Regions from separate parts of the Mesorhizobium sp. CC13 genome, predicted to be linked through region 3. Evidence: riboswitches for the same ligand, from Rfam matches in the RefSeq annotation. Region 3 holds a riboswitch; each other region holds the start of a gene.

Region 1 (7,050 bases), on a different contig from region 3:
GGGAAGGATTGGAGGGCGGTAAAGGCCGCGAAGGTATCGCGCTCTACGTTGCCCCCCTCTGTCCTGCCGGACATCTCCCCCACAGGTGGGGAGATTGGCAGCTTCGGCGTTGCCGTTTGTTCTGCGACATTGCTGTCGTACGGCGATAGGTCCGCAAGCTCGCTCGGCAGGACTGGCCAGCGCTCCGTTTTTTCCTTGGGCGAAAGCGGTGATGACAGCATGATCTCCCCCCTTGTGGGGGAGATGTCCGGCAGGACAGAGGGGGGCAACGTAGAGCGCTTGCTTGCGCGTTCAGCTTCGTCCTCGGGCAGTCCCCAGGCAGCTTCGACCGCGTCCCGGGCTTCTGTCGGCAGGTCCGCGGACATCGCCACGTAATCGTCGAGCGAAAGCCCATGCCCGCCGGCCTCGATCAAGTCGAGCAGTGCTCGTGGCGATTCCGGAATCGATTCAACGCCGTAGCCCGCGTCCTTGAGGTCGTGCAGCATGGCGAGCACGCTCGAGGGCACGTCGAGGCCCACGGCATAGCCGGTGCGGCCGGGGGCGCTGGGGTAGTCGGGGATGAGGATCGCGAGCTTGCGCTCATGGCGCGGTGTCTCCCGGAGTCGGAGATGCGCGGCGATGCGGCGGGCAACCTGCTCGACCCGGTCGGGTTCGGGCCGGTTGGCGAAGGCGCGGAAGCCAAGCGCCGGGTCGACCTCGCTCTCGGCCTTGAAGGAGATGGCGCCGGCGAGGATGCGGCCGTCGATCTCGGGCATCACCACATGCATGGCGAGATCGGCGGGCGCGAGGCCGCGCGAGCTGCCTTGCCAGGCTTCGCGGCGGGTGGTGGCGACGATGACCTGGAACACCGGCACGCCGACGCGGTCGAACAGCGTTTCCGCGCCTGGCTCGGCGCCGGCGGCGAAGGCGGTGGCGGTGACGATGGCCGCGGGGTTCAGGTCGGCGAGAGCTGCCTCGACAAAGGCGAGCGAGTCCTTGTCCTTGAGGCTGGAAACGAAGATCGGGGCAGGGCGCAGGCCCTGGGCTTTAAGCGCATCGACCAGCGCGTCTACCGGGGCGACGTCGGCGGCCAGGAGCATCGAACGATAGAAAAGGATGGGAACGATGGGGGAGGCGTCGCGCTCTGTCACACCCCCCTCTGTCCTGCCGGACATCTCCCCCACAAGGGGGGAGATTGGCCAATCGCCGGCAGTGTCGCCGATTGGAGGCGTTGCAGAATGTGAGTCGAGGTCCGTGACGGCCGATCTCCCCCCTAGCGGGGGAGATGTCCGGCAGGACAGAGGGGGGCGCGAAGAGGCGCTGTTCCATCCGGCCAAAAGGGCTTCCAAATCAGCGACGATGCCCCGCTCGGGATCGTAGATTCCCGCTTTCGGCACCGCGACAGGGCCCGCAACCGCGCTTTTGCCACCCGCCAGCCCCGCCAGCCGGGCGACCAACGCCTTCATGTTCTCTGGTCCGCCCTCGCGGAAATAGCCGAGCAGAGCGTCGAGTTCTGCGCGCGGCAGCGTCGAGGCTTCGATCAGCCTGAGATCCTCGTCGTGGCTTTCGCCCGGCAGAAGCGCCAGCGCGATGCCCTTTTCGCGCGCCAATGCCGAGAGGCGGTCGCAGCCGTAGCGCCACCAGTCGTGGCCGCCGAGGATGCGAACTAGGATGACCTTGGCGTGGGCTGCGACGCTGTCGATCCAGAGATCGACCGACATCGGGTGCCGGAGATCGCGCAGGCTGGCGAGCCGCATCGACGGCAGGCTTTCGGCATCCGCCTTCCAGGCGCTGGCGAGGCCGGCGAGGTCGCTGTCGGTGAAGGACAGCGCCACCACATCCGCAGGCTTCTGCCTGAGGTCCACGGGCTCGATCAGGTCGTCGAGCGAGGCGGATGTGGTGGTGAGGATGTGCATCAGCGCACCTCGCCCGAGGCAGCGAGAGAATTCCCCCTCATCCGGCCCTTCGGGCCGGCGAGCGCGGGCATTGGCGAAGTCCCCTCCCCGACGGGGAGAGGTCGACCGAGCGCAGCGGAGGTCGGGTGAGGGGGCATGTAGACTTAGCCTACCAGGATACGCTCGATGGCCGGGCGGTCGAGCCCCTTCAGACCGATGACCACGAGGCGCGAGCGGCGGTCGTCCTCGGCGGTCCAGGCGCGGTCATAGTAGTGGTTGACGCGCGGTCCGACGGCCTGGACGAGCAGGCGCATCGGCTTGCCGCCGACGTCTACGAAACCCTTCACGCGCAGGACGTTTTCTTCCTCGGCGGCGGTGGCGACGCGCTTGGCCAGTTCGTCGGGGCTGACGATCGAGGGGATTTCGATGACGAAGGTGTCGAAATCGTCGTGCTCGTGGTCGAAGGCGCCGTCATGGTGGGTCTTACGGTTCTCGATGTCGTCCTCGACGGCGAGGCCGAGGCCGAGCAGCACCGACGGGTCGACCTTGCCGTGCGCCGACGGCACGATCTTGACGGCGCGGGCGAGATGTTCGCCGACGATGGCGCTGGCACGCGCATGGCCGGCCTCGTCGAGCAGGTCTGACTTGGACAAAATGATGAGGTCGGCGCAGGCGACCTGGTCCTCGAACACCTCCTCGACCGGATCGTCGTGGTCGAGCGAATCATCCGCCTGGCGCTGGGCGGCGAGCGCTTCCATGTCGGAGGCGACCTTGCCGTCGGCGAGGGCCGGGCCGTCGACGACGGCAATGACGCCATCGACCGTGACGCGGCTCTTCACCGTCGGCCACTGGAAGGCCTGAACCAGCGGCTTGGGGAGAGCGAGGCCCGAGGTCTCGATCAGGATGTGGTCGACTTTTGGCGTACGCGACAGGATCTGGTCGAGGGCGGGGACGAAGTCGTCGGCCACGGTGCAGCAGATGCAGCCATTGGCGAGCTCGACGATGTTCTCCTCCGGGCAGGCGTCGATGCCGCAGCCCTTGAGGATCTCGCCGTCGATGCCGACGTCGCCGAATTCGTTGACGATGATGGCGAGGCGCTTGCCCTTGGAATTCTCCAGGATGTTGCGAAGCAGGGTGGTCTTGCCGGCGCCGAGAAAGCCGGTGACGACGGTGCAGGGAACGCGTTCGACGGAGGCGGTCATTTGTCTTCCTTGATGAGAGCAAGTGGTGGGATGCGCGCGACGAGGCCGCGCTTGAGGCTGTCGGGGCGGCCGCGCCAGGGGATCAGGCCGTCGGTCGAGGTGGCGAAGAGCCTTGCGCCGGTGACGAGGTCTTCGCCAGAGGAAATGCTGAGGTCGCCGAAGACGTAGCTCCAGGAGCCGTCGCGGATCAGTGCCGCGCTCAGGCGGCGCTTGCAGTTGCCGAGGCATTCGACGGTGCGCACGGCGACGTCGCCGCCGGCTGCGATACGGGCGTGCTCGGCAAGTTTCGCGCCGGCGCGGGGGTGGGCGTCAGAGCCGGTCTCGTCGCGGCAGGAGGAGCAGACGAGGATGGTCACGTCGCAGGCGCGCGCGCCGGCTGCATCGCAGGATGCGTCAGACGATTCGACCGGAAGATTGTCGTCGAAGTCCAAATCCAGGCTCCTTGCCCGGGACACCCGCCAGGCCTTCGGATCAAAAACTTTGACGGCAGGTCTCCTGGCTTGCGGATCGTCGCCTTGGCCCGCCTTCCCGGGAAGTCTCCCAGTGGTCTTCGAGCTCGGCTCTTCGCTCACAGTTGCGGGGACAGCCGCGGAGTTGGCCGAAAAAGCCGCACCGCATTCCCTCTTAGCCTCCGCCTTTGCGGGCGGAGGACCGTCGACTGGCGATTTAGGCGGTAGCGAGGGGTGGAGTCAACGCGGCGGAGCGACCAACGATGTCGCTCAGCGCCGGCCCGAGGTCGCCGGCGGACGTCACTTCGATGCGCTCGAGGCCGAGCCAGTCGCGCATCTGCTTGAGTTCTTCGTGTAGTTCGGCCGCGGTTTCTGGTGGAGCGCATGGCTCCGAATAGGCAGCGTGCACGCGCAGCACGCCGGCGGGCCGGTCGGCCTTGAGGTCGACGCGGGCGACGATGCGCTCGCCGAGCAGGAACGGCATTACGTAGTAGCCGTACTGGCGCTTTTCAGCCGGCGTGTAGATCTCGATGCGATAGCGGAAGTCGAAGAGCTGTTCGGCGCGGCTGCGTTCGAACACGAGCGGATCGAAGGGCGCGAGCAGGGCGCGTGCCTGGACCTTCCTTGGTATGCGCCCCCCGGCGTGGAGATAGGCCTGCCGGTGCCAGCCCTCGACGCGGACGGGAATCAGTTCGCCCATCTCGACCAGCTCTTCCAGACGGCCCTTCATGTCGGCTGGCGACAGGCGGAAGTAGTCGCGCAGGCAGATGGCGGTGGCGACGCCGTGGGCGCAGGCGGAAATCCTGAGGAGTTCGCGATGCGCGTCGGCGGCTGGCAGGGCAGGGCGGTTGAATATCTCGGCGGGCAGGACGCGTTCGGGCAGGTCGTAGAGCCGCTCGAAGCCGCGGCGGGAATGGGTGGTGATGCGGCCCGCCCAGAACAGCCATTCGAAGGCATGCTTCTCGCGGCTCCAGCCCCACCAGCCGCCCGAGCCCTTGGCCCCTTCTATATCGGACGCCGCGATCGGTCCGCGGTCGACGACCTCCCGGTAGATCGCTTCGATTTGGCTGCGGTGCTCGCGGCCGAATTTGGCCAGGCCCGAATACATTTCCGTATCGGCGCACTCCATGCGCCAGCGGATCAGCGGAAAGGTCTCGAGCGGCAGCAGCGAGGCCTCGTGCGCCCAATATTCGAACAGCATGCGCTTCTTCGGCTGCATGGCATCGTCGAGCAGCGCCATAGGATAGGGGCCGAGTCGCGAATAGAGCGGCATGTAGTGGGCGCGGACGACGGCGCTGACCGAATCGATCTGGAACAGGCCGGTGCGGTCGAGCACACGCTTGAGGTGACGTCGCGTGATCGCTCCGGTCGGCCGCGGATCGGCAAAACCCTGCGCGGCGAGAGCGATGCGGCGGGCGGTGGCCAGGGAGATTTTTTCGGTCATTGCGGCAAGCTATCGCAGTCTTCGGAAATGTGACGCTGGGGTAGAGGAATCGCACTTTGCTGCAGATGCTAGCAGAAGCGCGGTTCGGGACTTGTCAGGAGTGTAAAGTGGAGTAAAAATGGAAGGAAATCAAAGACGGGCGATCGCCCCAGGATTCTGGTCCAGCCGTGGGGTTTGCCACCTTTCGGACAAGGTTGGGCTTGCTTCGCCCGACTGCCTGCGCTAACCGTCGCCGCATTGCAGCACGACCGTTTCGTCCGAACCGGCGAGGAACCGTCGCGCTTCCGGAAACGGACCCCGTGCTGTAAGTCTGGGTGGATTGGCCACCAACGGAATTCGCAGCATGAACGCTCTCCTGAGTTCGTATCTGCCCATCGTCATTTTCATCGGTGTGGCGCTCGTAGTCGGCATTGCCCTCATCGTGGCGCCCTTCCTTGTCGCCTACCGCAGTCCGGACCCGGAAAAGCTGTCGGCCTACGAGTGCGGCTTCAACTCCTTCGACGATGCCCGCATGAAATTCGACATCCGGTTCTACCTGGTGTCCATCCTCTTCATCATCTTCGACCTCGAAGTCGCGTTCCTGTTTCCGTGGGCGGTGTCCTTCGGCGAGATCGGCATGCTTGGCTTCTGGTCGATGATGATCTTCCTGGCCGTGCTGACCATCGGCTTCGTCTACGAGTGGAAAAAGGGAGCGCTGGAATGGGATTGAACGACGCCTCCGGCACCCTGATCGCGCCGAAGCCGAAAGGCATCATCGATCCGAACACCGGCAAGCTCATCGGTTCCGACGACGCCTTCTTCGGCGAGCTGAACAACGAGTTGTCCGACAAGGGTTTCCTCGTCACCTCGTCGGAGGCGCTGATCACCTGGGCGCGCACCGGCTCGCTGATGTGGATGACCTTCGGCCTCGCCTGCTGCGCCGTCGAGATGATGCACATCTCGATGCCGCGCTATGACGCCGAGCGCTTCGGCATCGCGCCGCGCGCCTCTCCGCGCCAGTCGGACGTGATGATCGTGGCCGGCACGCTGACCAACAAGATGGCGCCGGCGCTGCGCAAGGTCTACGACCAGATGCCCGAGCCGCGCTACGTCATCTCCATGGGCTCGTGCGCCAACGGCGGCGGCTACTACCACTATTCCTATTCGGTGGTGCGTGGCTGCGACCGCGTCGTGCCCGTCGACATCTATGTGCCCGGCTGTCCTCCGACCGCCGAAGCGCTCCTCTACGGCATCCTTCTTCTGCAGAAGAAGATCCGCCGCACCGGCACCATCGAGCGGTGATCCCAAATGAGTGAAGCCCTGAAGGACCTTGCCGCCTATATCGCGGAAAAGCTCGACGCTGACATCGAGGAAAGCGTGCTCGCCTATGGCGAGTTGACGCTGACGGTGAAGGCTGCCGACATCGTCGACGTGCTGACCTTCCTGCGCAACGACGTGCAGTGCCAGTTCGTCTCGTTCATCGATGTGTCGGGCGTCGACTATCCGCAGCGCGCCAAGCGCTTCGACGTCGTCTACCACCTCCTGTCGCCGCGGCAGAACCTGCGCATCCGCGTCAAGGTGCGCACGGACGAGGACACGCCGGTCCCGTCCGTCACCCCGGTCTATCCGGGCGCCGACTGGTTCGAGCGCGAGGCCTACGACATGTACGGCATCCTGTTCTCGGGCCATCCCGACCTGCGCCGCCTTCTGACCGACTACGGCTTCGAAGGACACCCGCTGCGCAAGGACTTCCCGCTCACCGGCTTCGTCGAAGTGCGCTACGACGACGAGCAGAAGCGCGTCGTCTACGAGCCGGTCGAACTCAAGCAGGAATTCCGCAATTTCGACTTTTTGTCTCCCTGGGAGGGCACCGAATATGTGCTGCCGGGCGACGAAAAAGCCAAGACGAATTGAGGCGGCGAAATGGCTGAAACCTCCGTCCGCAACTTCAACATCAACTTCGGCCCGCAGCACCCGGCCGCGCACGGCGTTCTGCGCCTGGTGCTCGAGCTCGACGGCGAGGTGGTCGACCGCGTCGATCCGCATATCGGCCTCTTGCACCGCGGCACCGAGAAGCTGATCGAGCAGAAGACCTATCTGCA
Region 2 (7,050 bases), 210 kb from region 3:
ATCACCATCCCGACCGATCCCGATGAGGCCCTGGCTGCTGTCGTCGCTTTGCGCCGATTGGCGGACAGGATCGAACGCGAAGCCGTGCGATCGGCCCTGCAGCAAGGTTGGTCGTGGTCGAGGATTGCCCAAGCCCTCGGAATCACCAAGCAGGCCGCCCACAAGCGACTTTCGGACGTGGCGGAGAGCGACAGCTCCACATAAGGGGAACGCGATGTTCAGCGGCATCAAATCAAAGCTCGACGACATGAGCATTATCAAGCGTCTCTGCGAGCGGGCGGAAGCCCATGCCTTGCACGATCAGCAGCGGGAGCCGGGGGCCGAACATTTTCTGTTGGCCGCCCTCGATCTTCCGGACGGCACGGCTCGTCTCGCCTTTAAGCGAGCAGGAGTGGAGCCAGACGCCCTGCAAGCCGCGATCGAACGGCAGTATGGCGATGCCCTTCGGTCGATCGGCCTGACAGCGGATGCGCCGCATGAAACGTCGATTTCGGCAAATCCCGGCGCATATCAAGCAGCACCCTCCGGCCAAGCAGTCATGCAGGAGCTGGCGGCAACCCGGAAAGACCATACCCCGTTGCTTGGCGCCCATGTCGTCGGCATCGTCGCGGGAATGTCGCAGGGTGTAGCGCCCCGCGCGCTCCGCGCCTTGGGCATAGATTCCGCCACACTGAAATCGGCTGCCGACGCGATAGTCGCAGCAATCGGCCCCGCCCGCTGATCTCCCGGCAGGGCTCTCCACCTCATGACTATTCGGAAGGGGCGCCTCGTGCGCCCCTTCTCATTTCTGGCCAGCGAAAGCCGCTCTGGTCCGCCGCGTCGGCAGTCGCCAGCCGAGGCGGACGCCGAGCGTGGCGACTGCGATCAGGACCATGCCCAGCCCCTGGGCGATGCCGATGGGATGATCGTAGACCGCCCAGTCGATGATGATGGCGACGACCGGGTAGACGAAGGTGAGTACTCCGATGACCGGCGTCGGCGGCGCTCGACCTCGACCTGCTCAGGACCTTCGTCGCCGTTGCGGACAGCGGCAGCTTTTCCAGTGCCGCCGCGCGGGTCGGGCGCAGCCAGTCGGCGGTGAGCATGCAGATGCAGCGGCTGGACCAGACCGTCGGCAAGAAGCTCCTGGTGCGCGGGCCGCGCGCGGTGACCACGAATCTGCGAGCAGTCGACCTCGCTGGTGAACACCTTCGCCGACGGGCGGCTCGACCTCGTCATCATTACCCGTGGATCGGAGCAGTCGATCGAGGTGCTGCAGCGCGAGCGACTGGTGTGGGTCGCCTCGCCCAACCATGTCGCCTGGGAGATCGATCCCCTGCCCGTCGCCCTGTTCGAGCCGGGCTCCGTAGCGCGACGCAGCGTGCTGCAGGTGCTGGGCGCCGCCGATCGGTCGTTCCGCAGCACCTATTCCAGCGCAAGCCTGCTCGGGCTGATCGCCGTCGTGCAAGCGGGCCTGGCGGTCGCCGGCCTCGCCCAGCGCAGCGTGCCGCCAAGCCTGCGCATCATCGGCGAGAACGAGGGCCTGCCGCCCCTGCCCGACATGGAGATCGGCATCCTGCGCAACCCGCAAGCGGGCAATTCGGCGGTCGAGCGGCTCTACGACTTCCTCCGCCGCGACCTGACGCAACAGTCCTGAACGACGGGGCTGCGCCGTCCGCGAATGGGTGCCATGCACTCCATGCATTGCTGCAATGCATCAAAATCGCTTGCGCGGCGGCCGACTTAAGGAAACTGTCGACCTAAATCGTTTCAATTCCCCCCGAGTCCATCCATGCCCTTGCCGATCCTCGCTCTGGCCGTTGCATCTTTTTGCATCGGTACCACCGAATTCGTGATCATGGGGCTGTTGCCCGAGGTCGCCGCCGACTTGGGCGTCTCGATCCCGGCGGCGGGGCTGCTGGTCACGGGCTATGCCCTCGGCGTGGTCATCGGAGCCCCGATCATCGCCATCGGCACGGCGAGACTGCCGCGCAAGCCGGTGCTGGTCGGGCTGGCCATGCTGTTCGTTCTCGGCAACCTGCTTTGCGCCATCGCCCCCACCTACTGGACGCTGATGGCGGCGCGCGTCGTCACCGCCCTCGGCCACGGCGCCTTCTTCGGCATCGGCTCGGTGGTGGCGGCAAGCCTGGTGCCGGCCAACAAGCGCGCCAGCGCCATCGCCCTGATGTTCGCCGGCCTGACGCTCGCCAACATCCTCGGCGTGCCCGGCGGCACCGCGCTCGGCGAAGCCTTCGGCTGGCGCATGACCTTCTACGCCGTCGTCGTCATCGGCCTGATCTCGGTCGCGGCCATCGCCTGGCTCGTGCCGGCGGGCGTCGCCCCTCCCGGCAAGGGTGGCGTCGCCGGCGAGGTCAAGGTGTTGGGCAAGCTGCAGGTGTGGCTCGCCATGATCATCTCCGCGCTCGCCTCGGGCAGCCTGTTTGCCGTCTTCACCTACATCAAGCCGATCCTGACCGGCGTCACCGGACTGTCGATCGAGTCCGTCACCTGGATCCTGCTCTTGTTCGGCGGCGGCATGACCATCGGCAACATCATCGGCGGCAAGCTGGCCGACTGGAGGCTGATGCCGACGGCCATCGGCGCGCTCGTGGTGATGGCCATGATCCACGTCGCCTTCGCCGGGCTCAGCCACTCGGTACCCGCGGCGATCCTGCTCGTCTTCATGTGGGGCGTCATCACCTTCGTCATCGTGCCGCCGATGCAGATGCGCGTCGTCGAGACAGCCTCGGAAGCGCCGAACCTCGCCGCCACGCTCAACCAGGGCGCCTTCAATGCCGGCAATGCCGCCGGCGCCTGGGCGGGAGGCGCTGCGATCTCGATGGGAGTGAGCTACGCCGACCTGCCCTTCGTCGGCGCGGCGATTGCGCTGACCGCCTTCGCCGTGGCCGTCATTTCCTTCGCGCTCGACCGGCGTGACGCAATTCAGCAGGCGGCATGACGCTTTAGCGATTGTCAGCAACCCGTCGTTGCTGTAGCCACGGCAGCGATGGTTCCTGCTGCCTGGTTCGGGCAGCGGATTAAATGGGAACACGGTGAGACGTCCCGGACGCGAAACCGTGGCTGCCCCCGCAACTGTGAGCGGATAGCAAGTCGGAAGAATGCCACTGGCCGCACGGCCGGGAAGGCTCCGAGGCGCCGAAACCCGCAAGCCAGGAGACCTGCCATCATCGGATGCGTTCAACCGGCCGGGGTGTGCCGCGGAGATGATGATGGTTGCGACTGCCTTTTTCGGATCGCCGATCGGATCGTTCTGCCGCCTCCGCCACGTCACGGAGACAGGGCATGCTCGATCACGTCCACGGCTCTAGTCGTCTCGTAGGCTCCACCCCGGCACTGCTCGAACTCGACGGCCTGTCATGGGGCCCGCGCGCGTCGAAGCCGATCCTCCAGCCAGTGACCGTGCGTGTGGAGCCGGCGGAGCTGCTGGCCATCGTCGGCCCCAACGGCGCCGGCAAGTCGAGCCTGCTGCGCTGCCTCTACCGCTACCACCGGCCGACCGGCGGCACGGTCAGGCTGGACGGAACCGACATCTGGCGGATGAAGCCGCGCGATTGCGCCCGCCGCATCGCCACAGTGCTGCAGGAGCCGGCCTCGGACTTCGGCCTGACGGTGGCCGAGATCGTCGAACTCGGGCTCATCCCGCACGCCACCCGCGTCGGAACCGCGGCCGACTACTATCTTGACGTCGAGGCCGCACTGTCGCTGCTCGGCCTCACCCGGCTCGCCGCGCGTGATTTCGGCTCGCTGTCGGGCGGCGAGAAACAACGCACCATGATCGCGCGAGCCGTGGTGCAGCGGCCCGACCTCTTGATCCTGGACGAGCCGACCAATCACCTCGACATCCGCCATCAGCTCGAAGTGCTCGAACTGCTTCGCAATCTCGGCTGCACCGTGGTGGTCTCGCTGCACGACCTGGCGCTCGCCTCGGCCTATGCGGACCGCGTGCTGGTCATGGACGGCGGCCGCGCGGTCGCCTGTGGCAGGCCGGCCGACATCCTCACACCCGAGCGCATCCGCGAGAACTTCGCCGTGGGCGCCACCCTCGACGATCACCCGGTCACCGGGCGCCCGCGCTTTTCCTTCCATCTCGAACGCTGAACCCGCCAAGCCGAGGAGCCTCCATGCGCCTGACGATTTTTGCCGCCGCAGTCCTTGCAAGCTGCACCACCGCCCTGGCGGACGACTTTCCGGTCACGGTCAGGAGCTGCAACCGCGACGTGACCTTCGCCGCTCCGCCGCAGCGGGCGGTGTCCAACGACATCAACCTGACCGAGATGATGCTGACCCTCGGCCTGGCCGACCGCATGGTCGGCTATTCCGGCATTTCCGGCTGGAACAAGATCGACGCGGCCATTCGCAAGGACATCGGCCAGTTGCCGGAACTCGCGCCGCAATATCCGAGTAAGGAGGTGCTGCTCGGCGCCGACGCCGATTTCTATTTCGCCGGCTGGAACTACGGCATGAGCGTCGGCGGCGCCGTCACGCCCGACACGCTCGCGCCCTTCGGCATCGCCGTCTACGAGCTGACGGAAAGCTGCATCCACGTCGTGAAGCGGGAAAAGTCGTCGATGGACGACATGTATGTCGACCTCCTCAACCTCGGCACGATCTTCGGGGTGCGCGACAAGGCGGAGGCCCTGGTCATGGGCTACAAGCGGGATCTCGCCGAATTCCAGTCCAGGCTGCCTCGGCTCGACAGGCCGGTGAAGGTGTTCCTCTACGATTCCGGCGAGCAGAAGCCGTTCACCGCAGGCCGCTACGCCATCCCGACCGCGATGATCGAGGCGGCCGGCGGCATCAACATCGCCGACGACGTCGAGGCCAACTGGGCCGAGATCGGCTGGGAACCGGTGATCGAGCGCAATCCCGACGTCATCGTCATCGTCAACTACGGCGAGGTGACGGCCGAGCAGAAGATCGCCTTCATGCGCTCCAACCCGGCCTTCAAGGACATTGCGGCGGTGAGGAACAACCGTTTCGTCGTGCTCGAATATGTCGAGGCTACACCCGGGCCGCGCAACATCGCGGCGATCAAGCGCCTGGCCGAAGCGTTCCGGGCTGACTGACCGTGTCGCACCGGAATTTCGTCAAGGGCCCACGCCATGCGCTGATCCACGCCATGCCGGCGCTGGTCGCGGCGCTCGCGGCACTGCTGGCCGTCACGATGCTCGTCGCGATCGGCGTGGGTTCGGTGGCGATCCCGCTCGACGCGGTCTGGGGGGTGATCGCCAACAAGCTCGTGCCGGGCAGCGTCGAGGTCTTCTGGTCGAGCGGCCGCGAGAACATCGTCTGGGACGTGCGCGCGCCGCGGGTCATCCTCGGGGCGACGGTCGGCGCCTCGCTCGCGGTCGTGGGCGCAGCACTGCAGTCGGTGACGCGCAATCCGCTCGCCGATCCGCATCTGCTCGGCGTCTCATCCGGTGCCGCGCTGGGGGCTATCCTCGCTTTGCTCCATGCCGGCATGGTGTTCGGCCCGATCACGGTGCCGCTGTTCGCCTTCGCCGGCGCGCTGGCGGCCACCGCCCTGGTGCTGATGGTCGCCAACCTGACGCGGGCGCACTCGGCCGGCCAACTCGTATTGGCCGGCGTCGCCGTCAGCTTCATCATAACGGCGGCCGGCAACCTGTTGATCTTCCTGGCCGATCCGCGGGCAGCGCCGGTCGTCATCTTCTGGATGCTCGGCGGCCTCGGCATGGCGCAATGGCAGCAGCTGGCCTACCCGCTGCTGGCGCTCGTCGCCGGCGGCGGCTACCTTCTGACCCAGGCCCGCAACCTCAACGCCATGACGCTCGGCGACGAGAGCGCCACCGCGCTGGGGCTGCCGGCGCGCCGGTTCCGCCTCGTCATCTTCGTGGTCTGTGCCATACTCACCGGCAGCGCCGTCGCCTATTCGGGCGTCATCGCCTTCGTCGGGCTGATGATCCCGCATGTCGTGCGGCTCGCGATCGGCGGCGATTACCGTCGCGTGCTGCCGCTGTCGGCTCTGGTGGGCGCCATCTTCCTCGTCACGGCCGACATGGCCGCCCGCACCGTGCTGCCGCCGCAGGACATGCCGCTCGGCATCCTCACGGGGCTGATCGGCGGCGTGGCGTTTGTCGCCCTGATGCGCCGCCGGGTCACAAACTGAGGGTCAGTTGGTAATGCAACGCAACACAGCGCAAATCCTGTTGCAGCCCATGTTTTTCGCCGCTATGGATTTCGCATGAACACGACCTCGAACCAGAACAATTGGTGGCGGGCCAGCTGACAGCGGCCTCTCGAAGCGCGTGTGCGTGAAAATTGTGGTGGCCGCAACGGAAGTTCCGGGCGGCCATTTGCTTTTTTCGAACCAGCTCCGGAACCTCCAGCGGCAAGAGATGGAGACGGGAATGACGGTGGAAATCCTAGAGAACGGCGCCGAGCGCTTTGTCACCGGAGGTGGCATCGCGATCACCCGCGAGCGCCACGAGACCGCCTATGCCGGGGCGATCGAGGCCTATATCGACGGGCTGAACAGCCGGCGCGGCGCGGTATTTTCCTCGAACTACGAATATCCCGGCCGCTATACCCGTTGGGACACCGCCATCATCGACCCGCCGCTGGTGATTTCCGCGCGCGGCCGTTCGATGAAGATCGAGGCGCTGAACGCGCGCGGCAAGGCGCTGCTGCCCGTCATCGGCAGGACGCTCGGCAACCTCGCCGAGGTGACGATCGGGGAGACGTCGGCCAGACTGATCGGGCTCGAAGTGGCAAAGCCCGGCCGCATCTTCACCGAGGAAGAGCGCTCGCGCGTGCCTTCGGTGTTCACCGTGCTGCGCGCCATCACCGCCCTGTTCAAGACCGATGCCGACAGCAATCTCGGCCTCTACGGCGCCTTCGGCTACGACCTCGCCTTCCAGTTCGACCCGGTCGAGCACAAGCTCGAGCGCAAGCAGAGCCAGCGCGACCTGGTGCTGTTCCTGCCCGACGAGGTGCTGGTGGTCGACCACTATTCGGCCAAGGCCTGGCACGACCGCTACGACTATGCCGGCGACGGCTTTTCGACCGAAGGCATCGCCCGCGACAGCGTCG
Region 3 (7,050 bases):
GCCTGCGCGGCGCGGTCAGCGAAACCCAGGTCAGGGATGCGCTGATGTGGCGCAAGCGCCCGGCGGTCCAGCCGGTCGCAGCTGCCCAGGACCAGAACCAGGACACATATCAGCCCGCGAGCCCCGGGGCCGTTCCCGACCAGCCGGCCGGCGAGGCGGCCGACATCTTCAGCGAGCCGCCGAACGCCGACCAAACCTCCGCCTCGACCTATGCCCTGCCCCCGACCACGGCCCGGCAGCGCGCCGAAGAGGCCCGCAGGCGCCTCGCCGCGGGCACGGCGGCACGCCCCTCCCAGCAGAGCGGACCGGAGGCGCCGACGGAGCCGGACGGCGAGTTGACCACCGGCGCGGTGCGCCAGGGCACGGTCGATTCGGAATTTGCCCCGGCGAGCGGCTCGGAGGCACGCCGCCAGACGGCGATCGAGGGACGCTACGTGCCGCGCGACGACTATCCGTTCGCGGCACCCGGCATCCGCGTCGGCAGCTTCGTGCTGCGGCCCAGCCTGGAACAGGGCGTGACGGCGACGTCGAACGCCGATTCGAGCGCCAACGGCAAGTCGGCGGTGCTTTCCGAAACCGCGCTTCGCCTCAACGCCGTCTCCGACTGGGAGCGCCACTCGGCGACGATCGACGCCTACGGCACCTTCCGCAAATCCGTCTCCGGGCAGGAACTCGAGGAGGCCACGGGCGGCATCGACGGGCGGCTCGAACTCGACCTGACCGACGGTTTCCGCGCCATCGGCACGCTCGGCTACAATGTCAGGCCGGAATCGGCGACGTCGCCGGTGGTGATCGAGGACACTGTCTCGCGGCCCCTGCGGCGCACGCTCGACGGTAGCCTGGGTCTGGAAAAGGACGTTGGCAAGGTTCGGCTTGCCGCCACCGGTGAAGTGACCAACGAGCGCTTCGACGACGCCGAACTGTCCGGCGGGGGCACGCTGTCGCAGGAAGACCGGAATTCCACGCTCTATACCGGCCGCCTGCGCGCCGGCTACGAGATTTCGCCGGCCCTCGTGCCCTTCGGCGAGGTCGAGTTCGGCCGCCGCGTCTACGACCTCAGGTTCGACACGGCCGGCTTCGAGCGCTCGTCGAACCGCGTCGGCGCGCGCGCCGGCGTCGAGATCGACATGGGCGAGAAATTCGGCGGCGAGGTCTCGGCGGGCTGGATCGCCGAGGACTTCGACGACGACCGCCTGGACACGATTTCCGCAGCCACGCTCGCGGCCGATCTCCGCTGGTCGCCGATCCGCGGCACCATCGTCAGCCTCACCGGCACGACCGTGGTGGAAGGCTCGACGACGCCGGGGCAGAGCGGCTCGGTGCTCTATTCCGGGCGCCTCGCGGTCGAACGCCAGATGCGGGCCAACCTCACCGGCTTTGCCGCGGTCGGCACCGGCTGGCGCGACTATGCCGGATCGGACGACCGCGAGCTGACGCTCACCGCAGAAGCCGGGCTGACCTGGTGGCTCAACCGCTACGCCGGCCTGACCGGCCGGTTGAGACACGAAGCGCTCGACAGCACGCTCGCCGGCCGCGACAGCAGCACCAACAGCGTGTTCGTCGGGCTGAGGGTCCAGCGCTAGGGCTTCCCGCCGTCCGACATCGTCGAGACCGCGGCCTTCAGCACGTCCTCGCCCGCACCGGAATAGACCTCGCTCATGATAAGATCAGCGAGCGGCAGGCGGCTTGCCCAGCCATGCCGCTCCAGGTCGGGCCGCGCCGCGAACTCCGACACGCGGCCGACGCACAGATAGGCCACCGGCGTGACGTGCTCGGGAATGCCGAGCAGCCTTTTCAGCGCCTCGCGGTCGAGGATGCTGACCCATCCGACGCCGATGCCTTCGGCGCGCGCCGCCAGCCAGAAGTTCTGCACCGCGCAGACCGTGCTGTAGAGGTCCATCTCGGGATTGTGCCAGCGCCCGAGCGGCGAATGCCGCGACCGGCTGCGGTCGCAGGTCACGACCAGGTTGAGCGGCGTTTCCGAGATGCCTTCGAGCTTGAGCTTGCGGTAGAGCGCCTGCCGCTCCTCGGCGATATGCGGCAATTCCTCGCCGCGCGCGGCGAGGAAGAGGTCGCGCACCTGCTCCCTGCGGCCCGGGTCGCGGATGACGATGAAATTCCACGGCTGCATGAAGCCGACCGAGGGCGCGTGGTGCGCCGCCATCAACAGGCGCGCCAGCAGGGCGTCCTCGATCGGATCGGGCAGGAAATGGCTTCGCACGTCGCGGCGCGTGAAGATGGCGCGGTACACGGCATCCTGCGCTGCCGCATCGAAACAGCCCGTATCGGCATGGGTATGGTCGGCCGGCATCGCGTGTCCCCTGGCGAGCATATCGGTTTCCGCCGCCTGACCATGCGGTGGACGATTTCTGCCGGGCCGGTCTTCTGGCTCGAGTTCAGCCCGCCTTCGGCGCCTTCCCGTCCTGCGGACAGTGGCTTTTGCCGATGCGGTCCCTCTTACAGCGTTGGGCACGCCACGGATTTGCACCGTGTTCCCGATTCTCCCGCATCGCTGCGGGCACCTGGCAGGACATGTCTACTCGGCACTGATGCCGAAAACCACCGCGCCGCGCGTCCAATTCTGACGCGCGGGCGACATTGGGAAGGTCAGCGAGCCGGCTTCATCTCGCCGAGCAGGCTTTCGATGACGCCCGCCATGCGCTCGTTGATATCGGCCCGCGACAGCGCGAAGGCGACGTTGGCCTCGACGAAGCCCTCCGGCGAACCGCAGTCGAAGGTGCGGCCGCGATAGTGGTAGCCGAAGAAGGACTGCTGCTTCTCGAGCTTGAGCATCGCGTCGGTGAGCTGGATCTCGTCGCCGGCGCCGCGCTCCTGGTTGGCCAGGATGCCGAAGATCTCCGGCTGCAGGATGTAGCGGCCGTTGATGAACAGGTTCGACGGCGCCGTGCCGGGCTTCGGCTTCTCCACCATGCCGTCGATGCGGAAGCCGGTATGGACGGTTTCGCCCTTGCCGACGATGCCGTATTTGTGCGCCTCGGCGGGGTCGCATTCCTGCACGGCGATGATGTTGCTGCCGGTCTCGTTGTAGAGCTCGACCATCTCGCGCATGCAGCTCTTCTCGGACTGCATGATCATGTCGGGCAGAAGCAGCGCGAACGGCTCGTTGCCGACGAGCTCGCGCGCGCACCAGACCGCGTGGCCGAGGCCGAGCGGCACCTGCTGGCGGGTGAACGAGGTCTGGCCCGGCGCCGGCTGCAGGCGCTGCAGCCTTTCGAGCTGTTCGCCCTTGCCGCGCTGGGCGAGCGTGTCGTAGAGCTCGAACTGGACGTCGAAATGGTCCTCGATGACCGCCTTGTTGCGGCCGGTGACGAAGATGAAGTGCTCGATGCCTGCTTCGCGCGCCTCGTCGACGACGTACTGGATCACCGGCTTGTCGACGACGGTCAGCATTTCCTTCGGAATCGACTTGGTGGCGGGCAGGAAGCGCGTGCCCAGACCTGCGACAGGAAATACTGCCTTGCGAACTCGTTTCATGGGTGTTCGTCCGATGGTTGCATGTACCGGGCGTGGACACTGTCACGCCCCAATTGATGAATACTGAATGCGTTCACATATTCGGGGACGGCGGGCAAGACCAGCGATCACGCGAACTTGATCGAGTTGACTGGCCCTGGACAATTCGGCAGGCGGCTTTTCGTTCCCCCGGAGGACTATGGTAAACTGATTGATAACCGGCTTCGGCGATGAATCGACTTTCTGATCTCTCCAAGGAGGAAAGAATGCCTCTTCGCAAGACCGCCCGGGCCCTCGCCAGCGCCGCCGCAATCGCCGGTATCTCATTCGCGCTTTTGCTGCCTGCCGGTCCCGCCGCCGCCGAGCCGGGATTCCAGCGCTGGGTGGCGAGCTTCCGTTCGGTCGCGGCCGACAACGGCATTTCCGGTTCGACCTACGACCGCGCCTTCCGCGGCATCACCTCCGCCGATGCCGAAGTGCTGGAAAAGGCGCGCTTCCAGCCCGAATTCACCGCCCCTGTCTGGGACTATTTCGACAACCGCGTGCATGACCAGTCGATCGCCACCGGCCGCGAGATGGCGCGCAAGTGGAAGCCCTGGCTCGACCGCATCGAGGCCGCCTACGGCGTCGACCGCTACGTGCTGTTGGCCATCTGGTCGATGGAATCCAACTATGGCGAGATCCTCAAGAACGACAAGGTGATGCGCAACGTGGTGCGCTCGCTGGCGACGCTTGCCTATGGCGACCAGCGCCGCGCCAAATACGCCCGCACCCAGCTCATCGCCGCCCTCAAGATCCTGCAGCGCGGCGACATCAAGGAAAGCAACCTGATGGGCTCCTGGGCGGGCGCCATGGGCCATACCCAGTTCATCCCGACCAGCTACCAGGCCTATGCGGTCGACGCCGACGGCAACGGCCGCCGCGACATCTGGAATTCGGTGCCCGACGCGCTCGCCACCGCCGCCAACCTGCTCAAGAAGAACGGCTGGCAGGCCGGCAGGACCTGGGGCTACGAGGTGGTGCTGCCCGAGGGCCGCAAGTTCCCCAGCGGTTCGGCGACGCTGGACAAGTGGGCCTCGCTCGGCGTCGAGCGCGCCAACGGCAAGGCGTTCAGGCGCGGCTCGGATGTCGCGACGCTGAAGGTGCCGGACGGCCGCCAGGGGCCGGCCTTCCTGATGACCAAGAACTTCCAGGTGATCAAGCGCTACAACAACGCCGATAAATACGCCCTCGCGGTCGGCCTGCTTGCCGACGAGATCGCCGGATATGGCGGGCTGGTGCAGGACTGGAGCCGCCCGTTCACCAAGCTGTCCTTCGCCGAAAAGCAGGAACTGCAGCAGCGGCTGTCGGAGAGCGGCTATTACGACGGCAAGGCCGACGGCAAGATCGGCGAAGGCTCGCGCTCGGCCATCAAGGCGTTCCAGGCGCAGCTGGGCTTGACGCAGGACGGCCATCCGAGCATGGAAGTGCTCAAGAAGCTGCGGCAGAATTAGCCAGCGGAGGTTGTGCTTGGCATCGACGCGTCGCCCGAACACCATCGTTCTGCGCCTGACGATGCCTGCGGTCGCGGTGGCGGTCGCGCTGACCGCCATGACCGCGCCCTCCCCGGCCTTCGCCCAGGAGGGCATATTGCGGCGCTGGTCGCTGCGTGACCTTTTCCTGCCGCGCCGCGAGCCGCGCATCGACCCCTACATCTACGAGGAACCGCAGGTCAGGCCTCGGAAAACCATCCGCAAGGCGCCGCGCAAGCCCAAGGCGGCTGCAGTGAGCAAGCCGGCCGAACCGGCCGTGCCGGTGGTGGAGAAGCTGCCCGACGCGCGTGTCGTGCTGGTGATCGGCGACTTCCTCGGCGCCGGCATCGCCGAGGGGCTGAGCACCGTCTTCGCCGAGAACGCCAAGATCCGCATCGTCGACAAGACCAGCGGTTCGTCCGGCTTCGTCCGCGACGACTACTACAACTGGCCGGAGAAAGCCCAGGAGCTGATCGCCCAGGAGAAGCCGGCCGTCGTCGTGGTCATGCTCGGCTCCAACGACCGCCAGCAGATGCGGGTCGGCGAAAACCGCGAACCGGCGATGAGCCCGGCCTGGATGAAGGAATACACGGCGCGCGCCGAGCAGTTCGCAAAGACGCTGAGCGACACCAAGGTACCGTTCCTCTGGATCGGCATGCCGGCATTCAAGTCGTCGAAGATGAGCACCGACATGCTCGCCTTCAACGACATCTACAGGACCGTGACGGAAGCCTCCGGCAAGGAGTTCGTCGATGTCTGGGACGGTTTCGTCGACGAGAACGGCGCCTTCGTCACCTCCGGCCCCGACATCAACGGCCAGCCGGTGCGCCTGCGCTCGGACGACGGCATCAACGTCACCCGCGCCGGCAAGCGCAAGCTCGCCTTCTATGCCGAAAAGCCGCTGAACAAGCTTTTGGGCATTACCCCGCAGGGCACCGAGGTCGCGGTGCCGGCGAGCCTGCCGCAGGCAACGCCGGGCGAACTCAACGTGCCGGTCAACATCGACCGGACCGTGCCGGTGTCGCTCTCCGACCCCGAGCTCGACGGCGGCACGGAACTGATGGGCGGACAGGCGGCGGCCCCGGGCGATCCGAATTCGCCGGGCGGGAAGCTGGTGGTGCAGGGCGTCGCCCCGGCGGCACCGCCTGGCCGTGCCGACGATTTCTCCTGGCCGCCGAAGAAGCTGCCGGTATCGCCGGGCAGCGAGACGACGACCGCGATCAAGCGGTAACCGTCGTTCGGGGCTCGCCGAGAAGGTGTCCAGGCCAGACGAAGGCTCGAACCCTCATGGTGAGCCTGTCGAACCACGAGGGCGCCAGACTTTGCTTGCCCAAAAACCCGTGGTTCGACAGGCTCACCATGAGGGTTTTGGGGGAGCCCCGGGCTTCGTATCATAGACGTCAGCGGGCGAGCCTCGAAGGACGCGCCCGCGTCGTCGTCACCGCGGCAGCACCGTCGAGCCCATCAGCGCCGCGTCGATGGCATGCGCGGCCTGGCGGCCTTCGCGGATCGCCCAGACCACCAGCGACTGGCCGCGGCGCACGTCGCCGGCGACGTAGAGCTTGTCGATGTTGGTCCTGTAGTCCTGCTCGTTGGCCGCGACGTTGGACGAGCGGCGCGCGTCGGTGGTGATCTCGAGCTTGCCTTCGAGCTCCTTGGTGACGCCGCCGGCGATCGGGCCGGCGAAGCCGATGGCGATGAAGGCGAGGTCGGCGCGGATGACGAAATCCGTGCCCGGGATCGGCTTGCGCTTCTCGTCGACCTCGCAGCACTTCACGCCGGTCAGCTGGCCTTCCTCGCCGATGAACTCGAGCGTCGCCACCTGGAACTCGCGTTGCGCGCCCTCGGCCTGCGACGACGAGGTGCGCATCTTGGTCGCCCAGTAGGGCCAGACGGAGAGCTTGTTCTCCTTCTCCGGCGGCTGCGGGCGGATGTCGAGCTGGGTGACGCGCACCGCCCCCTGGCGGAACGCCGTGCCGACGCAGTCGGAAGCGGTGTCGCCGCCGCCGACGACGACGACGTGCTGGCCGCCGGCGACGATCGGCTCGGACGGCCAGGCGACCGA
Region 4 (7,050 bases), on a different contig from region 3:
TTCTTGATCCGGCATGTGCCGCACAGGCCGAACTCGCAGGCGGCCGAGATGCGAACGCCGTTGGCGCGAGCGGCCTGAAGCACCGTCTGCTCGGCATCGCAGCGCCCATCGACATTCGAACCAACGAAGCTGATCGGGAACGCGGTGCCGGCTGCCGCGTCTTCGTCTCCTGGCTCGATCTGAGCAGGCAGCATTTCGGCTACCGGGGTGCCGAAGCTTTCCTGATGATAGCGCGCCATGTCGAAACCCGCTACCTGCAGCATGTCCCTTACGGCGCGCATGAACGGATCGGGGCCGCAGCAGAACAGCTCGCGCTCACGGAAGTCGGGCGCGAGCAGCGGCAGCCGAACGGCATCGATCCGCCCCATGTGGCCGAACCAGCTTTCGCGGCTCGACCGCTCCTCGATCATGAATCCGAGAGACAATCCGGGCATGCGGCTGCCGAGGAGTTCCAGCTCCTTGCGGAAGATGATCTCCTCCGGCGAGCGGGCGCAGTTGACGAAGGCGACGTCGGTCCATGGTGCGCAGTCGTTCAGCCAGCGTAGCATCGACATCATCGGCGTGATGCCGGAGCCCGCCGAGATGAACAGGTATTTCGCAGCCGGATGGTCGTGGTGGGAGAAGTTGCCTGCTGGACCTAGCGCCTTGACGCGAGACCCCGGCACAAGATTGCCGAACATCCAGCGGGTGCCGATGCTGTCTACCTGTGCCTTGACCGTCACGGCGATGGAGAAGGGCCGCGAAGGCGAAGACGACAGCGTGTAGGTCCGCATAAGCGGGCCGGCGGCCGTCGGCAGCTCCAGCGTCACGAACTGGCCCGGTTTGTAACGGAACCAGGTCTGCGCATCCGATCGGAAGGTGAAGGTTTTCACGCCGGGTGCTTCGTCCGCCACGGCGATCACCTCCAGCACCTGGAGGCGATCGTTCCACGGGGCCATCTCGTCGAGGTGGCGATAGAGGCTGTGATCGTTCATGGCATTCATGGCGCTTCCCTCAGGCGACGCTGCGCAGCGCGGGCTTCTGCCCGTCGGTGAGCCTCGGTTCGATGAAACGGGCGTACCAGTCGACGAACTGGATCACGCCGCCTTCGTGATGCTCGGAGTAGGGGCCGGTCTCATAGGCCGGCGACCTGATGCCGAAGGCGTTCTCCTCGACGATGCGGCGGTCCTCGTCGTTGGTCTCGGTCCAGACGTGGGTCAGTCCCTTGAGGTCGTAGTCGACGCCCTCGACCGCATCCTTGTGCACGAGCCACTTTGTGGTGACCGCCGTCTCCGTCGCGCTGATCGGCAGGACGCGGAAGGTGACCGCATAATCGCCAAGGACGTGGTTCCACGTTGTCGGATAGTGGTAGAGCAGAAGCGTGCCGATGCGGTCGGTGAAAACCTGGTCTGACAGGTTCCTGCGGACGGCGCGCCTTCCCGTCGTCGTGTAGCTGACGGCCTCGCCGAGAAGCGGCGCGCGGGTTGCACGGTACTGCCCGTCCTTGTCTATGCAGAAGCGCGATGGCAGGCCTGCCGCCTCGCAGCGGGCCCAGTGCGCCAGCATGTCGGGGTCGCTGTCAGCGCCGTTGACCCCGGTGACGGTCGGCGCCTCGGGAAAGGTCTTACAAAGTTCGGGATGGTTGGCCGCGCAGTGGTAGCATTCTCGGTTGTTCTCCCACACCAGCTTCCAGTTGCCCTTCTCGAAGATGGTCGACTCGAAGGCGACCTTGGCGTCGACGAGACTGTGGGGAGCGAAGTAGGGCTCCATCAGCGTCCGGAACGGGCGGAAGTCGGCGGGTTCCTTGGCCAGGCAGATGAAGATGTAGCCGCCGCCGCTTTCGCAGGCGACGGGCTTCAGCCCGAAATCCTCCTTCTTGAAGTCCTCGGCCATCTGGCGGGCGAAGACCAGTTTGCCGTCGAGATCGTAGGTCCACTGGTGGTAAGGGCAGACCAGCCGTGCTGACGTTCCCCTGTCGCTGGTGCAAACGCGGCTGCCGCGGTGGCGGCAGGAATTGTGGAAGGCGCGGATCTGTCCGTCGCGTCCGCGCACGATGACGACGGGATAATCGCCCACCTGGACGGTGAAGAAACTTCCGGCCTTGGCGACCTCGCAGTCGTGGCCGACAAACAGCCAGTCCCGGTACCAGATCAGCTCAAGATCGAGCTTGTAGAAATTGGGGTCGATGTAGAAGGGTTGCGGCAGGCTGAAGCCATCGCGCCTTTCGCGGATGAGCTTCAGCATTTCGTTGCGCGTATCCATGTCCGTCCTCGCTAGCGGCACAAGGACTGAACTGGTGGTATGGAGGGGAAGATCGCGCGGGACGAACTGCCCGAACGCTCTGCCTCTTGACCGCCCACCGCGATCAGTCGGTTGAAAGAGTTCGAGGCTGGTTTCCGGGCTCCGAAGCTGTCCTTTGTTGAGGACTGTCCCGACACCTTCCCAGGCATACGCCCAGTGGTTCTCCCGTCGAGACGACAAGCTTCGCTACCGTTGCGGGGGCAGCGTCGGCATCAAACCGACTTCCCAATTATCCCGCAGGCCAATTCGCCAACGGGCACCTTGAACGTGTCGATCAGATCACGGACGCGTCGCTGACAAAGCCTGGAAAGCGACATCGGCAGATTGCAAAGACGACAGCGACCGTGGCGATCGTCAGTTGCTTCCGCGCGCTTCATCAGCACGGCGTCAATGATCCAGCCATTGGCTCGTTGGGCTTCGTCGCGGACACGCTCGGCAAGGAGGCGAATGCCGCCCAGAGATTGTTCCAGCAGCGCTGCGCGCGTGCCATCAGATCGAGACAACTCGGAACGGCATCGGTTCTCACCTGCAGCACGTTGTCGGTCGTGCGGGAAGCGTCGAAGGATTCAAATATTCCCCGGCCCTTGGGGAGCAAGATGGGATTGCGGGCGTACGGAAGTTCACACGCCCGCATTGGTGTGCTGCCGGTTTCGCAGCTTTCTCTCGGATGCGTCACGGACGGCCTGCCAGCCAGAAACTCGACGATCGCTACGGATCGGGGTCAGGGATCCGCCGAGCCTTCGCAAACCCGCAATCCGTCGCGATGAAGCGTTCCAGCATCGGTACGATCAGCCGAACGGGTTCGGTTGCCGGCTGACCGCTCTCGCGGCCGAGGATCTCCGCATAAGTCTTGAGATCGCGATGCAACGACGCTGGAAGCTCCAGCGTCACCTTCACAGGCCTGTCGTCGGCGATGGGGCTTAGCTTCAGCTTGATCATTGTGTTGCGCCATAGGGCTCGAGCACGAGATCGCGCGTGACGATGACGCGGACCGGGAAGCCAGGCCGGATGGTCAGCATCGGCGCGATGTTGAGCTGGCGGCGGATGATCTGCTGACCTGCCTCGTTGATCGTGTCCTGGGCGCCGTTGCGCATGGCATTGATCAGCCGGTCATCGTTGTCGGTGGCGAGCTCCGCCCCGACGCTGTCCGAAGCCGACATCGTTGCTGTATTGGCCGATGACGCGGGTGCCCTGCGGCACCAGCAGGAAGCGTCCCGTCGGGCTGTCATAGACGTTTTCGGTGACCTGCGCCATGATTTGACCGGGCAGATCGGAGCGGATGCCGGTGATCAGTGCGGCCGGGATCACCGCGCCCGCCTGCAGCACATAGGGCGATGTCGGAGCCGCGACGCGATCGGGCGAGACGCTGCGCTTGTCGGGCGGGGCATTGAGGAAGGCGTTTTGACGCTCGACGGCCGTCGGCGTCGATGGCTGGGGGTCGAGGCCGAGTGCGGTTGGATTCGGCATCGGCTGCACTGGGGAGGTCGGCGACGCGGTAGGCGTCGCAGTCAATACCGGTCGTGTTTCGGTCGGCACTAACAGCTTTGCCGTGCGGGCGGATTCGAGCTCCTGCTGCCGACGCTGCTCCTCGGCGCTCAGGTTTGGGTCGGGCGCGACGATCGGCGGCGGCCGCACCGCGTTTTGCGCATTGAGGATCGGTCGGCCAAGGTCGCCGGGAAGCGGCGAGCCGAGGATGGGACCGGTGTAGTCGCGCGGCAGGCCAGCGAGCCCGTCGGCAACGGCGAGGCTGTCCGTCGAAATCAGTTCTTGCGGCTTTCTGGCCTTGCGGCTCTGAAGCGCGTAGATCAGAGCGCCACCCAGGCTGACGCCGGCAATGAGGCTGAGACCGGCCAGCACCTTGCGCGAAAGGCGCGTCACACGCGGGGGCTCGGGGCGCAGCCGCATCGCAGGTTCGTCGGTGAGCGGCAGGGCGTCATCGGAGAACGACGCTTCCTTTTTCTGTCCGGGGTTGGTCGCGCTCATGAAGCCGGCCTTGAGTCAGCGCGCACGATGCGGACGCGCCTCTGACGATTGCTGGATGGTCTCGACCGCGGCCGAGCCGCCTTCGGCGGCAGCCTGGAACGAGGCGGTGCGCACGGTGATCACCTTCATGGCGTCGAGCGCCTGCACCGTCTGGATGGCGTTGCCGGCATAGATCGGGCGCTTGAAGGTGTCGGACGAGACGACCTCGATGATTTCGGAGACCTGGCCGACGTCGAGCAGGGCTGCGACGCGCGGCGAAACGTTCTTGCCGGTCGAGGTGGCGGCGGCGACGATGGTGTCGTAGTTGCCGGCGAGCGAGACGACGAGGGCCGCCGTCGGCTCGGCCATCCGCAAACCCACGCACCAATTGCCGCGTCAGCGGCTTCGTTCAATCCCGCGAGAGTCAGCCGTCAGAACCTTTGGTATCATATACCCTAGAAGAGAAGCAGCGGCTGGTGGGCGAGAGCTGTGAACCCGGGGCGTCGGTGTCGCTGGTGGCGCGGCGGCACGATATTAATGCGAACCTGTTGTTCACGTGGCGCCGGCAGATGCGCACGCCGGCGTCGGTGGCTTCGCCGCTGGAATTGATCCCGGTCGAAGTCATCAGCAGCGCGCCGGCCGCCTCACCAGCCGCGGCGGTTGGGGCGGAACAGCGCGGCATGATTGAGATCGTCCTGGTCGGCGGTGCGCGCGTGCGGGTGACCGAATACCTGAAGCAGTACCGGACACCGATCTTCAGAGATTGTGGCGACCATGGGGTCGGGCACGGTAGCGGATCGTACCTGAGCGTCGGCGACCGCATCTTTGTCCTAACGAACGCGCATGTCGCGGTCGCACGTGAGAGTGGAGAGCGGCTCCTCTACCAGTTCGCAGACTCCAACGATCTCCGCGCCATCGCTGGCAATCACGTGAAGTTCGGAGAACCGCTCGACGTCGCGCTTCTCCCCGTGGACGCTGCGGCATGGAAGAGCGCGCCCCATGGATCACGCGCCATTGAATTCGATCAGATCGCATGGGCCCACTCGCCCTACCCGACCGAACTCATGACCTTCGTCGGGTTCCCAGGTGACGACGTCGGGTTCTTCTTTGAGACGGTCAGGGCCAAGGCGCAGTGTTTGACCGGACGGGAAGTCGAGCTTCCACCTGGCGACGATCGTTTCAGTTCACGCTTCCACTTCGGCCTCGACTATAATCCCAACCTCTCCAGCGACGTGATCGGCAACAAGGGGTTGTCACGGCCCCCCGGGCTGAGCGGCTCGGCAGTCTGGAACACCTGTTTCGTTGAGGCGAAAGCGTGCGGTATTGCCTGGACACCTGAATTGGCAAAGGTCACCGGGGTAATTTGGGGCTGGCCGTCCAACGTTGGCTGCCTCGTCGCGACCCGGGCCGAGTATCTGCGCAGCTTCCTGTTGTCCGCGCTCGCGGAGATCAGCTGAATGGCGGCTCGACTGCCCTCAGTTAGCCGACGCGAACCATGCAACGGCCGATAAATTTGTCCGCGAAGGTAATCCTCGGCTTTCCGGCCGTTTCCTCAATGCCGTAGGTAAAGACCTGGATGCCGGCTTCTTCGAGCGCAGCGGCCATGATTGGCTTCAAAGGATCGTCGGGAATTAGGAGTGCGGTGGTCGGCGCCGAAGCGATGCCGATAAGACTTGGATAGAGTTGAAGCTGACCGACGCCTTCATATAGGGCGTGGGCGGACGTGCTCGTCTTGATCTCGATGAGCAAATTCGCCGGTTCGATCAACGCGTCCACGCAGAAGCCATTTCGTTTAGGCTTGCGCAGTTCCTTGCCAACGACCTTCTTTAGTTCAGCGAAGATATGCCCTTGCAGTGCCTTCACCTCAAAGGTGCCGCCTAGACGGGTCGATTTCGTGACGCGCCACTTCTCATCCATGCCATAGGTCACGGTGGTCTCATCTTCGACAGGACGTGGCTCACCACCGCCAGCCCTGCTCCGAGCACGGACGCACGCGTTGGCAAAGGCTGCGGTCTGCGCGACGATGTCCCCGGGTTTGGCGCTTAGATCCGCCACGACGTAGAAGTGCCGCGCCGAGCGTTCGCCTTTCACAATCAAAGGCACTTCAGCCAGCCCGCTGAGCTTGGCGAAGTCGTCCTTTATAAGGCGCGACAGGTTGTTCTTCTGGAGCCTTCCCTCGCGAAGCAGCAGCAGACGTCCCAGGTCGTCGCAACCCAGCACTGTTGTCGGCCCTTTGTCGTGGCGGGACGCTTTCGGCTGCACGATCTTGACGACGCCGTCCCCATATTCTGGGTCGGCTCCGAGCATCACCTGTGTGGTGATATCTCCCCCCTCGCCGTGACCGTAGTTCGTGAAAACTACCCCGGTGCCCTCAATGACCCACCCATAATCCTTGGCAAGCGAGTTGGCGGTCAGTGTGCCAGCCCATTGCCGAAAGGCGCGGCTGCAAGCGCGCTGGTTAGCTACGATCTTGATCATGATCCCCCGGTGCCTCACTGCGCTGCATGTCTCGTCGGCTTATAGGGAAAGTGCGGAACATTCGGATCGCCACCTTCAACGTGAACGGCGTCAATGGTCGGCTGCCCGTGCTCCTCAAGTGGCTCACGGCTACCGACTACGACATCGTCTGCCTCCAGGAACTGAAAACGTCCGACGAGAATTTTCCGGTCGAGGCTATCCGGGAAGCGGGATACGGCGCCATCTGGCATGGCCAGAAATCCTACAACGGAGTGGCGATTCTGTCTCGGGGGACGGATCCGGTTGAACGCCGGCGCGGCTTGCCAGGCGATCCCGATGACACCCACAGCC

Evidence for each region. A riboswitch is a leader RNA that binds a small molecule or an ion and turns the genes downstream of it on or off. The one in region 3 is predicted to bind cobalamin.
Region 1: it holds a riboswitch for cobalamin, as region 3 does, so the genes downstream of both, PV773_RS04060 (DUF1636 family protein) here and bluB (5,6-dimethylbenzimidazole synthase) in region 3, are expected to answer to the same signal.
Region 2: it holds a riboswitch for cobalamin, as region 3 does, so the genes downstream of both, PV773_RS07970 (ABC transporter ATP-binding protein) here and bluB (5,6-dimethylbenzimidazole synthase) in region 3, are expected to answer to the same signal.
Region 4: it holds a riboswitch for cobalamin, as region 3 does, so the genes downstream of both, PV773_RS17945 (aromatic ring-hydroxylating dioxygenase subunit alpha) here and bluB (5,6-dimethylbenzimidazole synthase) in region 3, are expected to answer to the same signal.

What each region holds. Positions count from the first base shown of each region.
Region 1 is NZ_JARDJI010000002.1:206,553-213,602, forward strand. Features, by position in the region: gene PV773_RS04050 (cobaltochelatase subunit CobN) at 1-1,895, opposite strand, end outside; gene cobW (cobalamin biosynthesis protein CobW) at 2,039-3,076, opposite strand; gene PV773_RS04060 (DUF1636 family protein) at 3,073-3,432, opposite strand; cobalamin riboswitch at 3,544-3,747, opposite strand; gene PV773_RS04065 (winged helix-turn-helix domain-containing protein) at 3,743-4,969, opposite strand; gene PV773_RS04070 (NADH-quinone oxidoreductase subunit A) at 5,313-5,678, shown strand; gene PV773_RS04075 (NADH-quinone oxidoreductase subunit B) at 5,669-6,250, shown strand; gene PV773_RS04080 (NADH-quinone oxidoreductase subunit C) at 6,257-6,862, shown strand; gene PV773_RS04085 (NADH-quinone oxidoreductase subunit D) at 6,872-7,050, shown strand, end outside.
Region 2 is NZ_JARDJI010000004.1:10,635-17,684, forward strand. Features, by position in the region: gene PV773_RS07945 (helix-turn-helix domain-containing protein) at 1-204, shown strand, start outside; gene PV773_RS07950 (Clp protease N-terminal domain-containing protein) at 215-721, shown strand; partial or broken gene PV773_RS07955 (LysR family transcriptional regulator) at 997-1,092, shown strand; gene PV773_RS07960 (LysR substrate-binding domain-containing protein) at 1,181-1,636, shown strand; gene PV773_RS07965 (MFS transporter) at 1,772-2,938, shown strand; cobalamin riboswitch at 2,971-3,181, shown strand; gene PV773_RS07970 (ABC transporter ATP-binding protein) at 3,283-4,098, shown strand; gene PV773_RS07975 (ABC transporter substrate-binding protein) at 4,122-5,066, shown strand; gene PV773_RS07980 (iron ABC transporter permease) at 5,120-6,127, shown strand; gene PV773_RS07985 (anthranilate synthase) at 6,369-7,050, shown strand, end outside.
Region 3 is NZ_JARDJI010000004.1:223,646-230,695, forward strand. Features, by position in the region: gene PV773_RS08995 (outer membrane beta-barrel protein) at 1-1,583, shown strand, start outside; gene bluB (5,6-dimethylbenzimidazole synthase) at 1,580-2,332, opposite strand; cobalamin riboswitch at 2,358-2,541, opposite strand; gene galU (UTP--glucose-1-phosphate uridylyltransferase GalU) at 2,608-3,495, opposite strand; gene PV773_RS09010 (lytic murein transglycosylase) at 3,741-4,967, shown strand; gene PV773_RS09015 (DUF459 domain-containing protein) at 4,984-6,216, shown strand; gene PV773_RS09020 (glutamate synthase subunit beta) at 6,424-7,050, opposite strand, start outside.
Region 4 is NZ_JARDJI010000014.1:65,641-72,690, forward strand. Features, by position in the region: gene PV773_RS17940 (hybrid-cluster NAD(P)-dependent oxidoreductase) at 1-983, opposite strand, end outside; gene PV773_RS17945 (aromatic ring-hydroxylating dioxygenase subunit alpha) at 994-2,241, opposite strand; cobalamin riboswitch at 2,349-2,559, opposite strand; gene PV773_RS17950 (DUF2274 domain-containing protein) at 2,989-3,219, opposite strand; partial or broken gene PV773_RS17955 (TrbI/VirB10 family protein) at 3,216-4,263, opposite strand; partial or broken gene PV773_RS17960 (electron transfer flavoprotein subunit alpha/FixB family protein) at 4,318-4,716, opposite strand; gene PV773_RS17965 (transposase) at 4,719-5,699, shown strand; gene PV773_RS17970 (hypothetical protein) at 5,722-6,720, opposite strand; partial or broken gene xth (exodeoxyribonuclease III) at 6,780-7,050, shown strand, end outside.